4 regions of the Exiguobacterium sp. s125 genome follow, and region 3 is predicted to be linked to each of the others. Evidence: riboswitches for the same ligand, from Rfam matches in the RefSeq annotation. Region 3 holds a riboswitch; each other region holds the start of a gene.

Region 1 (3,205 bases), on a different contig from region 3:
ACACGAGATCCCCTTCGTTCTCACGGTTTTCATCGTCACAGACGATGATCGGTCGTCCGCGTTTTAAGTCATCCACTGCTTCTTCAATCGAATCAAATCCGTTCATCATACTTCGCCTCCTAAAAATGCCGACCAGTCCGTTTTCGCATCCTTCTGCGTAAAGTGATAGAGATGTTTCGCCATCAAGTCACATTCGATATTGACGAGGGCACCCGTCTGCAAGCGATCGAACGTCGTGACTTGGCGTGAATGGGGAATCAATGAAATCGTCACCGCGTCGTTTCCGACATGTTGCAGCGTCAGGCTCGTCCCATTAATCGCAATCGATCCTTTCGGAATACAGTACTTGCTCCAGTCGCCTGCCTCAAAACGGTATTCCATCGCTTCACCGTCCGGTCGCCGGCTGAGAAACCGAGCCGTTCCGTCGATATGACCGCTGACGAAGTGACCGCCGAACCGTCCATTCGCCGGCATCGCGCGTTCGAGTTGAACGGCTGCTCCGACCCGTAACGTCTGCAGCGACGTCGCTCGGATCGTCTCATGGACGGCATCGGCCGTGAATCCGCTCTTCGTCATCGCCGTCACCGTCAAACAAATCCCATCAACGGCAATGCTGTCGCCAATCTTTGTTCCGTCAAGCACTGCTGTCGCTTCAATTTCGAGCGCCAGCCCGTTCGGACGGGGGACTTTCCGTTTTATTGTGCCGAGTTCTTCAATCAATCCGGTAAACATGTCATCCTCTCCTTTCGTACATACTGGAGATGGACGTCTTGTCCGATTTGGTTCATTTTCACTAAATCAAAACGGTCTTCGATGTCCTGTTCCGTCGTCAGAGACTTGGTCCCACTGAAGAGGGACGGTGCCTGATAGAGTTCGATCGTATCCACGAGATCCGCTTCTAAAAATGCGGATTGAATCGTGGGACCACCTTCAATCAACAGACTGCGAATACCTTGTTCATATAAAAGTTCGAGGATTTGGTCCGGTGTCGCATACGTCCCGACGAAAACCGTCACGTTCGCCCGTTCGCTTGTTCGTGGCTGTTCCGTCAGCCAGTACGTCGGATTCAAGCCATCGTTTAAGACTTGGAATGTTTCAGTCAGGCGCCCGCGGCGATCGACAATGACACGGACCGGTTCGATGCCGGTCGAACTGCGCAACGTCAGTGCCGGGTCATCGATGATCACCGTGTCGCTTCCGACGAGAATCGCGTCGTGTATCCCGCGTAACTGCCGTCCGTCAGCACGTGCCGCTTCCGAAGTGATAAAGCGTTGTTCACCCGTCGCAATCGTCCCGTTCATCGTTTGGGCGACTTTCACTGTGACATGCGGACGTTTTCGTTCAATCGCCGTCCAAAATGGTTCATACAGTGCCACTGCCTCGTCTTTTAGTAGACCGACTTCGACGTCAATCCCCGCCTGACGGAGACGTGTGATACCGCTTCCTGCGACGAGCGCGTGGCGGTCCTCTGTCGCGATAAAAACACGATTGATTCCTGCTTCGAGGATTGCTTCCGTACACGGCGGTGTTTTGCCGTGATGATTGCACGGTTCGAGTGTCACGTAGAGATCGGCTCCGCGTGCTGCTTCACCTGCCATGAGGAGCGCTTCGACTTCGGCATGGGGTCCTCCCGCATAACGGTGGGCCCCAAAACCAACAATCCGCCCCTGTTTGACGATGACGCAGCCGACACTCGGATTCGGGCTCGTTTGACCGTTTAACATGTGTGCTAGTTGCATCGCATAACTCATGAATGTTTCCATTTTTTCCGCTCCTTTCAATAAAAAAGACGCCTCCTGTAAAAGGGGCGTCGTGATTGAAGGATTGACGAAATAAGCGTCTCGCGTTTCTGTTTTTACACATACAGAAACAGACCTTTCCCTGAAAACATTTTTTCAGAAAATGGCAGCAAGCGCATTGTTTCGTCCTTCTCCCATCCGGACTTTACCGTCGGCCCTGGAGTCTCACCAAGTCAGCCACAGTGCGTACACTGCAGGTCGCGGGCTCATCGATTTATCAATCGCATCACCGCCGGTTGGGATTTTCACCCTACCCCGAAGAACTGGTTATTGAGTTATACAGCTCAAGACTAGCACAGGTCATTCTAAAATACAAAATGAATTGTATTTCATTCTCTTTTTTTAGGAAAACATCAAAAAAAGGACCCTTCTCTTAAAAGAAAAGGATCCTTCCATCTGCACTAAGGCAGAATCCGCTCCGCTCATCTTTCAGACAAACGTCTGACGGAATTGGCACAGTACGACGTAAGAAGTCTGTTGCCGAGGTTTCGTAGGGCCAGTCCCTCCACCTCTCTCGATAAGTGCTACGGTATGAAGTTCATATGTGTGATGTTTCAAGTCGTTCTTATGTCGTGAATCTAATGCTTACACTACGGGGATTCCTTTCTCAAGTCAACCATATTTTCAAAATTAAACCAAATTACCCAGTTTATCAATTTCGACTTCTTTTTGACGTCTTGACAACGTATTTCAATCAATGCTATCCTCTTCACAATGATTATTCCGACAATTCCTATACGATATATCAAGAGTGGGCGAGAGATCTGGCTCTACGAACCCACGGCAACCTGCAACATGCAAGGTGCTCCGACCAGCAAAGCCGATGCTTTGGATGATACCTACGAGAATCTCGTAGTGCGCCTAAAGCACTACGAGTTTTTTAATAGAAGGAGGAACCCTTTATGAATTCATCATCACCCGTCCTGTTTGGCGCAGAAGCTTTTTTGGTTGAACGAGGTCCAATCGGTATTTTACTGTCTCACGGTTTTAACGCAACCCCTCAAAGCGTCCGTACTGTCGGAGAGCAGTTTGCCGCCCAAGGGTTTACCGTGTATGCCCCGCGTCTCGACGGACACGGGACGAGCATCCGTGATTTCGAAGCGTCGACTGCTGAAGATTGGAAACAAAGCCTCCGCCAAGGGTTCGACGTCTTAACCAATCATTGTTCGTCCATTTTCATCGCCGGACAATCGATGGGTGCGACACTTGCCCTTGCACTCGTCGCGGAAGGATTACCTGCTGACGGATTGATTACGATCAATGCAGCGTTAGCGATTCCTGCCTATGAAGCATTATCTTTTGAAGACTGTCCACGCTACTTAAAAGAAAGTACCCCAGACATTAAACGTGAAGCGTTTGAAATCATCTATGACCAGGTCCCTGTCGTCTGCGCATCGGAACTTTTG
Region 2 (3,205 bases), on a different contig from region 3:
GCCGGAACGACGGCTTTCTTAAAAGAACGCTTCGGGACAAAAGGGGCAATCGTCGAACCGGAAGGCTCCGTCCTCAACGGAGGGTCAGCCGGACCGCATAAAACAGAAGGAATCGGGACAGCCAAATGGCCAAGTCTCGTTTCTCGTGATTTAGTTGATGAAATTCATACGATTTCTGATTCGGATGCTTTTACGAAGGTCCATGAACTGGCGGCACGTGAAGGGTTACTCGTCGGCAGTTCAGCAGGAGCGGCACTCGCCGCGGCGCTCGATATCGCCCAGCGCCATCCTAGAAGTACGATTGTTACCGTCTTCGCAGACAGTGCAGAACGGTATTTGAGCCAACAAATCTTTGAAAAGGTGGACGAGACACATGCGTAAAAAAACAGCGTTGATTCACGGAGGAACGGGTGTAGACAAGGCAACGGGTGCCGTTACACCGCCAATCTATCAAACGAGCACATATAAGCAAGAAAAAATCGGTCAATTAAAAGACGGGTATGAGTACTCGCGCACAGCAAACCCGACGCGGACGAGCATCGAACGATTGATTGCTGATCTTGAAGGAGGCGTCCGTGGATTCGCGTTCGGATCAGGAATGGCGGCGATCCATGCTGTCTTCAATCTGCTTCAGTCTGGCGACCACATCGTCATGACGGACGACGTCTACGGCGGAACGTTCCGCTTGATGCAACGTGTCCTACCGAAGTTCAACATCGAAGTGACATTCGTCGATACGACGGATCTCAGCGCGACGGAAGCGGCGATTCAGGACAACACGAAGATGCTCTACGTCGAGACACCGACGAACCCGTTATTAAAAGTGACGGACATCGAAGCGATCGCAGCCATCACGCGTCGTCACGACTTGAAGCTCGTCGTCGACAACACGTTCGCGACACCATACTTGCAACAACCAATCGCGCTTGGGGCAGATATCGTGCTGCATAGTGCAACGAAATACATCGGCGGACACTCGGACGTCGTCGCAGGGCTTGTCGTCGTCAACGATGATACGCTCGGCGAAGAACTTCACTTCATCCAAAACTCGACGGGTGGAATTCTCGGACCGCAAGACAGCTTCCTGCTTGTCCGTGGTCTGCGGACGCTCGGTATCCGGATGGAAGCGATCGAAGAGACAGCACATGAACTTGTCAGCTTCCTGCAAGCGCAAGACGTCGTCTCGAACATCTTCTACCCGGGGCTCGCATCGCATCCCGGTCATGCGATTCAACAAAAACAAGCGACTGGTTTCGGCGGGATGATCAGCTTTGATGTCGGTTCAGCTGCAAATGCAGAGAAACTTGTGGAAGCGTCACACTTCTTCACGCTTGCTGAAAGCTTAGGGGCGGTCGAAAGTTTGATTTCCGTTCCGGCACGGATGACACATGCATCGATTCCGGCAGAACGTCGGGCAGAACTCGGCATCACGGATGGTCTCGTCCGAATCTCGGTCGGACTTGAAGATGCAGAGGATTTGAAAGAAGATTTAACGCATGCTTTCAGTTTGCTCGAAAAAGTTTCTGAAAAAACTGTTTGACAAGCAAAATAACCCCTGCTAATATTCAAAATATATTAAAAACAACTAAATACCGATAACTCTTATCAAGAGTGGTGGAGGGACTGGCCCGATGAAACCCGGCAACCGCGGAATTTATTTCCGAAGTGGTGCTAATTCCAGCAGACGAACGTCTGCAAGATGAGAGCAAATGGTTTTGTGTACTGAAAGTGCGCGCGTTTGCTCTAAAACGTGCGCACTTTTTTTATGTTTAGGAGGGACAGTAGTGATTCGTTTACAGGATGTAGGAAAGATTTATCGCTCGAAGCGCGGCGAAGTCGAAGCTGTCGCAAACGTCGATCTCACGATTGAGCGCGGCGAAATTTTCGGAATAATTGGTTATTCCGGTGCAGGGAAGTCAACCTTGATTCGCCTGCTGAACATGTTAGAAGCACCGACAAGCGGTTCGATTCAAATTGACGGTGTCGAGATGACGACGTTACGACCGAAAGAATTACGCGGCGTCCGGAAAAATGTCTCGATGGTCTTTCAGCACTTCAACTTGCTTTGGTCACGAACGGTCGAAGAAAACATTATGTTCCCGCTCGAACTCGGCGGATATCCGAAAGCACGCCGGAAAGAACGGGTCGCCGAGCTGATTCAACTCGTTGGACTCGACGGTCGCGAAGGCGCTTATCCGTCACAACTATCCGGTGGACAAAAACAACGCGTCGGGATTGCCCGCGCACTGGCATCAAACCCGGACGTCTTATTATGTGACGAGGCGACAAGCGCCCTTGATCCGAAAACGACGGACTCGATCTTAGAGTTACTCGTCGACATCAATAAAAAACTAAAACTGACGATCGTTTTGATCACACACGAGATGCACGTCATTCAAAAAATCTGTCACCGGGTCGCCGTCATGGAGGCCGGGAAAATCGTCGAACAGGGTCCTGTTTCAGAAGTCTTCCGGCATCCGAAACAAGCGATGACAAAAGAATTCGTCAAACAACTGACGTCGTCTACAGAAAACGAGTTGACGTTCGCGAAACTCCGTGAGCGCTATCCGACAGGGAAAATCGTCCAGCTGACATTCGTCGGTTCGACAGCAGAAAGTCCGATCCTGGCAGAAGTCATGAAAGATTCGACCTTATTATTTAATATCATCGGCGGGAACGTCGGACAGACGCAAGACGGTGCACTCGGAACGTTGTTCATCCAACTGATTGGTGCGACACATGAAACACAAGCGGTCATCGCGAAGCTTCAAGCGAGTGACGTGGAAGTGGAGGTGGATCACCGATGACGACATTCTTTAACGACCTCGATTGGGAAATGGTCTGGACGGCGACTGGCAGTACCGTTTATATGACAGCCGTCGCGGGTCTAGCGACTTTCATACTCGGTTTAATCATTGGTCTGTTGTTGTATGCGACGAATGAAGACTTATTGTTTAAGAACCGGGCACTGTATTCCGTGCTCAGCTTTTTAGTCAACATCTTCCGTTCGATTCCGTTTATTATATTGTTGATTTTATTGATTCCAGTGACGCTCATCATCGTCGGATCGTTCTTAGGACCAACAGCGGCACTTCCGGCACTGATTCTTGGGGCGGCACCGTTTTACGGGCGGATGGTCGAACTGGCACTGCGTGAAGTCGACAAAGGTGTCATCGAAGCAGCGGAATCGATGGGGGCAACGAAG
Region 3 (3,205 bases):
TTTGACTGGACGGAAGCAGCTGAAACATCTGTCCGACGCCGGACTGAATCGAGAGCGACCGGTCGAGCACACCTTGTTTTAACGGTTCAAATTTTTCCGGCGGAGCGAACTCCTGCATCAAGGCGATGATATTATCGTGCTCCGTTACTGTTCCGTCAAAGTCACATAAAATCCGGATCGTCATTTCGTGATCCCCCAAGCATCGAGAGCGACACGTAATTCCTCGTGCCGGTGGGCGGCACTTGTCAGTGATTCGCCGGCCAGTGCTGCGCCCAGTGCCTGGCGGAAAGCGATGACTCCGGCCGCAGCACCTTGCGGATGACCGTGGACACCGCCTCCGGCATTGATGACGGAATCGACGCCGAAATCACGAACAAGCTGGGCGACGAGACCCGGGTGGATTCCGGCGGACGGGACCGGGAGAATTGTTTTGGTCTCACCGATTCGGGTCGCTTCAACGGCAATCCCGCGGGCCAAGTCTTTGGCGAGGGCGACATTCCCATACGGCGACGGGAACAGTGTCAAGTCGGCACCGGCAATCCGCGGCAACGTTCCGAGCAGGACCGGGGCGGCAATCCCGTACTCGGGACTGGCGATCAAGGCACCGCTCAACGCCGGATGATTAAAGATCGGGACCGGGATTTCCGGATCGGCTGCCAGTTCCCGCAAGACATCAAGCCCGTATGTAAACGTGTTGAGCAGGAGGGCTGTCGCTCCGGCTTCGACCAGTCGTTTCGCCTGCTCTTTCAAGCGGAAGACCGGACCACTCAATGTAATCGCATAAAGGGCCCGTTTACCGGTCCGTTCATAGTGTGCATCGAGGACTTCCCGTCCAATCCGCGCCCGGTCGAGTGCCGGTGTCAGCGGATTGTCGTATAAGATTTCGTCATCCTTGACGAGATCAATCCCGCCGGCGAGCTGGGCTTCCAGTTGTTCCCGTAAAAAAACGAGATCCCGTCCGATGACGCCTTTGAAGATGCTCATCAACAGGGGGCGGTCATGGACTTGGATCAATTGGCGGACGCCCTCAATGCCGAATTTAGCACCGGGGAAATCCAGTGTGAACGAAGCGGGAAGCTGAAGATCCGTCAGTTTGATTTGACCGTCGAGTGACAGCTTGCCGAAGACGGTCGTCAAAATCGCCGAAAAGTCCCGTGAGACGTTGTGTTCCGGATAACGGATCGTGACATACCCTTTACCGTCGTGTTCTTCCGTATGGACGACTTGTCCTTTAAAGGATTCAAGCTGTTGTTGTTCCAAGTGATTCAAATCGGTCCATGAGCCGACCGTCAGACCGAGGGCGATTTGCTCTGCCCGTTTTGGTAACTGATCGGTCACGCCGAGTTGGTAAGTTGCGGTAATGTACACCATGATCGTCGTCTCTCCCTTGTTAAAAAATACAAAAATGGTCCCTCGTCAATGACAAGAGACCATGAAAAATTGCGCGTGGACTCTTATCTGTCAGCGTGTTAGCTGCAAGAATTAGCACCGTGCCAACTGGTCGGTTGCTGCGACATCATAGGGCTCGTCCCTCCGTCTGCTCTTGATAAGAATTGGATGAAATTGTGAAATCTAATTGCAATTTTTACATGAGATGGACGTGATGTCAAATAATTTTTTGAAAATTTATTTTTTTTGAAATCAGCTTCTATAGATGGCGGTCTTTTAAATGGTTTTTCACTAAAAATTGGAATTGACAGATGATTTAAGACGGGCGTAATATTCGAATCAACATCGAACACAACAACCACATATGACTCTTATCGTGAGTTGGCAGAGGGAATTGGCCCGAAGACGCCGCAGCAACCGACCATCCGGCACGGTGCTACATCCAACAGACATTCGTCTGAGAGATAAGAGGACGGATGATACCCCGCGCCTCTTTTCTATGACGAAAAGCGGCGTTTTTTTGTGTAGAAATGAAGGGGGAAGCAAGATGGCATATCAAGCATTTACAGAACAGGACGCCATTAAACGTGTCCGGGAACTCGGACTCATCGGACAGGAAGAAGCGACGGCAGAAGAAATCGGCGACGGGAACTTGAACTTAGTCTTTCGGATTCAGGCAGGGAAAGAACGTTTGATCTTGAAGCAGGCATTACCTTATGCAAAAGTCGTCGGGGAAAGCTGGCCCTTGTCACTCGAGCGGGCCTGGATCGAACAGTTGGCACTGAAGGAATTCGCAAAATACGCGACGCCATTCGTTCCACGGGTCTTTCATGCGAGTCATGAAGAAGCGTATACAGTGATGGAGGACTTGTCGCACCTGCAAATCGTTCGGACGGGATTGCTCGCAGGCGAAACCTACCCGCTCCTTGCTGAGCATGTCGGTTCATACTTGGCACGGACGTTATTTTTCACGTCAGATTTTGCGCTCGGTCCGGTCGGAAAAAAACAGGTCGCACGTGACTATTACAACCCGGATTTATGCGACATTACGGAAAAGTTAATCTTTACGGATCCGTTCTGCGACGCGGAAACAAACAATATCGAGAGCGGATTGGAAACAGACGTACAGCAGCTCTGGCAGGACGAAAAACTGAAGCGGGAAGTGGCGAAGCTCGAAACGTTGTTCATCACGAAAGGGGAGGCCTTATTACACGGAGACTTACATACAGGAAGCATTTTTGCTTCGGCGGGCGAAACGAAAATCATCGATCCGGAGTTCGCTTTTTACGGACCGTTCGGGTTTGATGTCGGTCAGTTCATTGCCCACCTCTGCTTTGCGGCGTATCCGAACTATGCTGAGTTGCGGGAGAAGCGGGTGAAGGATATCGATACGTTCTGGCTGACGTTTGCTTCGACGTTCACGGCACTGTGGGAACGGGAAGCCGTCGAACCTTTCCGGACGGTACCCGGGCTTGTCGATGATGTCCTCAGTACAATTCTCCAAGACGCGCTCGGTTTCGCCGGTTGTGAACTGATCCGGCGGACGATTGGTTTGGCACCGGTCGCTGATTTGGAACAAATTCCGGATGCTGCGACGCGCCTTGAACGGAAACGTCATGCGTTACGCCTCGGGACGGCATTGATTAAACGGCGCGGCGAATGTAAGACGTTTACCGATCTCCGGAATTTTGACGTGACGGAGGAATTGAGCCGATGAGCGAGTTTATCCGTAGTGTCATCTATGAGCGGGCGTGCTTAAAGATCCTTGATCAGACCCGTCTCCCGCAAGAAGAACGGTACGAAGTCATTCATGATT
Region 4 (3,205 bases), on a different contig from region 3:
CGCAACCCATGGGTATGGGGGGGAGCAGGACTTGTTCAATTTCCGCTTCCGGCGATTGCCTATTTCATTTTGAATCGTCAAGAAAAACAGAAATAAAGTGAACCCCCCGTCGCAGACGAAGCGACGGGGGGTGTTTGTTTTACGACATGTTGTTTTTCTGTGCGGCATCACTCTTCCGGCGTGGGAAGCCGAAGAAGATTGCCAGTGATCCACAAACGAACAGTAAAAATGGATAGAACAAATAAGGAATCAGTTCGGGTGACGCCGTTTTCGTCAATTCAGCGGCAATCAAAAGTTGCGCTCCGTACGGGATGATTCCTTGAACACCACAGGAAAAGAGGTCGAGGATACTGGCTGACTTCTTCCGGTCGATGTCATACGTATCCGCGATTTCAGCAGCGAGCGGACCGGCGACAAGAATCGAAATCGTATTATTTGCTGTTGCGAGATTCGTTGCACTGACGAGGGCAGCCATACTGAACTCAGCTCCCCGGCGTTTCGAAATCTTTCGTGTCAGCGTTTCTTTGAGATAAGCAATTCCACCGTTATAGGTGATCAGGCTGACGAGTCCACCCATCAGCAACGTCAAGATTGAGATTTCTGCCATCCCCATCAATCCGTCAGACATCGCGAGGACAAATCCACTTACTCCGAAACTACCGTCGATCATTCCGATGATGCCTGTCAATAACGTCCCGCCGAGTAAGACGAGAATGACGTTGACACCAAAGAGTGCGAACACGATGACGGAAAGATACGGAATCAGCTTATAAAATTCAAATGCTTTCGCTTCGACGACATCTCCGGAACCTGACACGAAAGCGAGTAAGATGACAGTGATGACGGCAGCAGGCAAGACGATTAAAAAGTTCGTTCTGAATTTATCACGCATGTTCGTTTTTTGTGTCCGGACAGCGGCGATTGTCGTATCTGAGATAAACGATAAGTTATCACCGAACATTGCTCCACCGACGACGGCAGCAGCGGCGAGTGCGACATTGACACCCGTCGCGTCATGAATCCCGAGTGCGATCGGTGCAAGGGCAGCGATTGTGCCGGTCGAAGTTCCCATCGCCATCGAGATGAAAGCGGCAATGATGAACAATCCACTCATTAAAAGAGACTGGGGTAGGAAACTGAGTGCAGCGTTGACGGTCGCATCAATGGCTCCGATTGCATTCGCTGTTCCAGAAAATGTGCCGGCGAGTAAAAAGATGAAGACCATGATCATGATGTCCGGATTTCCGGCACCGCGGGCAATCCGCTCGACGGTCTGGTTGATGTCTCCCTTAGATGTCGCAGCAGCAAAAATCAAGGCGATTAAAGCTGCAATCAAGATGGGGAATTTGTAAAAGTCGTTATAGAAGATTCCTGCACCGATGAATAATACAAGGAAAACGAACAAGGGGAACAACGCCCATTTGTTCGGCGTAACCGTTTCGTTCATGTGAATCACTCCATTTCTTCAGCATACAAAAAAAGACCCCTTCGCAAGAAAGAAGGAGGTCTTTACTGAAAAAGACGCTCTTCTTATCTCTCAAGCCATAGCTTGCTGGATTTGGCACAGTACGAATCAATCGTCCGCTGCCGAAACATCATTGGGCCAGTCCCTCCGTTTCTCGCGATAAAAAGAAGTCATTTAGTTGTTTAGTCGTTGTTTAAAACACGTTTATTACCCTAACGTATCTTTTAATGCTTGTCAACTGTACCTTACTGCAGTGCTTGTTTGAGCGTCGTCACGTTTTCGTTCATCAAATCAAAGTACGATTGATCTTGTTGATCTTTTGCGACGGACTCGAGGTTATGAATCGTAATCGATTCGGCACCGATTTCTTTTTGGATGACACGGGCGACCTTTGGCGACACCGTCTCTTCGAAGGCGATATAGTTTAAGTCATGCATCTCTGCTTCCTTGACGATGGCAGCCAGCTGTTTTTGGGACGGTTCGTCAGACGGTGAAATACCGGCAATCGGCAGTTGCGTGAAACCGTAACGTTCCGCCAAGTACCCGTATGCGGCATGCGTGACGAGAAGCTCCTTTTTCGAACCGGAGTCAACAGCTTTTTGTAAATTTTGGTCGAGTTCATCTGCTTGTTTGTTAAAGAGTGCGAGGTTTTTATCAAACGTTTCCTTCCGGTCAGGTGCTTCCTTTGCTAATGCGGTCGTAATCGAGTCAGCCATTTTCTTGGCGTTGTTCGGGTCGAGCCAAACATGCGGATCGTATTGTCCATGATCGTGCGACTCTTCTTCAGCCTCGTGATCATCATGGTCATCGTGTGCGTCTTCTTCGTGCGTATGAAGCGAAGCGGAAGCTTCGAGTAAGTCGATATTTTTACTTGTCTCGACAAAACGAATGGAATTACCGGCTAAACTTTCCTTAATCTTTTCAGAGTACGGCTCAAGGGTTGTGCCGGTAAGTAAAAATAGATCGCCTTTCGCAATCGTCGTCAGTTGCTTCGGAGTCGGCTCATACGAATGCGGGTCGGCGCCAGGGGGAACGATTAATTCGACCTGGACGTCCTTTCCGCCGATTTCTTTGGCGATGGCTGCCGTGGCGAACGTCGACGTATAAATTTGCAATTTACCGTCTTCGTCTGAATTTGAAGTCGATGAGCCGCATGCGGCGAGCAGACTGGCAGTTACTGTCGCGATGGTTAACGCTGGAATGATTTTTTTCATATATGAACCCTCCAAGATAATTAAAACGTAATTGTTCCGATTTGGACTTTCTAACTATATCCGACGGAAATTAAAGCGTCAAGTCGGAATGTTGTGAAGTTCTAGTTCAAAATAAATCGGGTAAGAGAAGAGTAGAAGTGAAATCGGAATGAGCCTTGGAGGTGATGAGGTGAAACGTGAAACAGCATGGTTGATGGGTGGCGCCGCTATTTTGACGACGGCTGCTGCTGGTGCGAGTATTTGGAATAATTATGGAGCCTTACTCAGATGGACGGAGCCGGTCTTGCCGCTTACCGAAAAGCAATTAGCACCACGAAATCTTTTATACAAGACGGTCAATCAGCAGGACTTGACGTTAGATATTTATTATCCGCCGGGAGAAGGGCCGTTTCCGGTCGCGATTTATGCTCATGGCGGCGCATTCGTTCGTGGAAACCGTGATGATGTGTTTAGTTTTGCTCCAATCATCGACCGGTTTTTAGAACTCGGGATTGCCGTTTGCAGCATCGACTATCGTTTATTTGAG

The links. A riboswitch is a leader RNA that binds a small molecule or an ion and turns the genes downstream of it on or off. The one in region 3 is predicted to bind S-adenosylmethionine.
Region 1: another riboswitch for S-adenosylmethionine. It lies ahead of ribD (bifunctional diaminohydroxyphosphoribosylaminopyrimidine deaminase/5-amino-6-(5-phosphoribosylamino)uracil reductase RibD); the one in region 3 lies ahead of KNQ05_RS12090 (2,3-diketo-5-methylthiopentyl-1-phosphate enolase).
Region 2: another riboswitch for S-adenosylmethionine. It lies ahead of KNQ05_RS01445 (methionine ABC transporter ATP-binding protein); the one in region 3 lies ahead of KNQ05_RS12090 (2,3-diketo-5-methylthiopentyl-1-phosphate enolase).
Region 4: another riboswitch for S-adenosylmethionine. It lies ahead of KNQ05_RS09790 (Na+/H+ antiporter NhaC family protein); the one in region 3 lies ahead of KNQ05_RS12090 (2,3-diketo-5-methylthiopentyl-1-phosphate enolase).

The regions. Positions count from the first base shown of each region.
Region 1 covers NZ_JACSMI010000007.1:73,896-77,100, reverse strand. Annotated here, with positions in the region: gene ribB (3,4-dihydroxy-2-butanone-4-phosphate synthase) at 1-106, opposite strand, end outside; gene ribE (riboflavin synthase) at 106-732, opposite strand; gene ribD (bifunctional diaminohydroxyphosphoribosylaminopyrimidine deaminase/5-amino-6-(5-phosphoribosylamino)uracil reductase RibD) at 717-1,763, opposite strand; FMN riboswitch at 1,922-2,066, opposite strand; SAM riboswitch class I at 2,219-2,323, opposite strand; SAM riboswitch class I at 2,539-2,641, shown strand; gene KNQ05_RS13935 (alpha/beta hydrolase) at 2,702-3,205, shown strand, end outside.
Region 2 covers NZ_JACSMI010000001.1:302,042-305,246, forward strand. Annotated here, with positions in the region: gene KNQ05_RS01435 (PLP-dependent cysteine synthase family protein) at 1-381, shown strand, start outside; gene KNQ05_RS01440 (bifunctional cystathionine gamma-lyase/homocysteine desulfhydrase) at 374-1,540, shown strand; SAM riboswitch class I at 1,600-1,706, shown strand; gene KNQ05_RS01445 (methionine ABC transporter ATP-binding protein) at 1,785-2,807, shown strand; gene KNQ05_RS01450 (methionine ABC transporter permease) at 2,804-3,205, shown strand, end outside.
Region 3 covers NZ_JACSMI010000005.1:15,830-19,034, reverse strand. Annotated here, with positions in the region: gene KNQ05_RS12095 (2-hydroxy-3-keto-5-methylthiopentenyl-1-phosphate phosphatase) at 1-184, opposite strand, end outside; gene KNQ05_RS12090 (2,3-diketo-5-methylthiopentyl-1-phosphate enolase) at 181-1,371, opposite strand; SAM riboswitch class I at 1,452-1,553, opposite strand; SAM riboswitch class I at 1,758-1,860, shown strand; gene mtnK (S-methyl-5-thioribose kinase) at 1,937-3,106, shown strand; gene mtnA (S-methyl-5-thioribose-1-phosphate isomerase) at 3,103-3,205, shown strand, end outside.
Region 4 covers NZ_JACSMI010000003.1:14,207-17,411, reverse strand. Annotated here, with positions in the region: gene KNQ05_RS09795 (hypothetical protein) at 1-96, shown strand, start outside; gene KNQ05_RS09790 (Na+/H+ antiporter NhaC family protein) at 140-1,447, opposite strand; SAM riboswitch class I at 1,528-1,631, opposite strand; gene KNQ05_RS09785 (metal ABC transporter solute-binding protein, Zn/Mn family) at 1,711-2,679, opposite strand; gene KNQ05_RS09780 (alpha/beta hydrolase fold domain-containing protein) at 2,849-3,205, shown strand, end outside.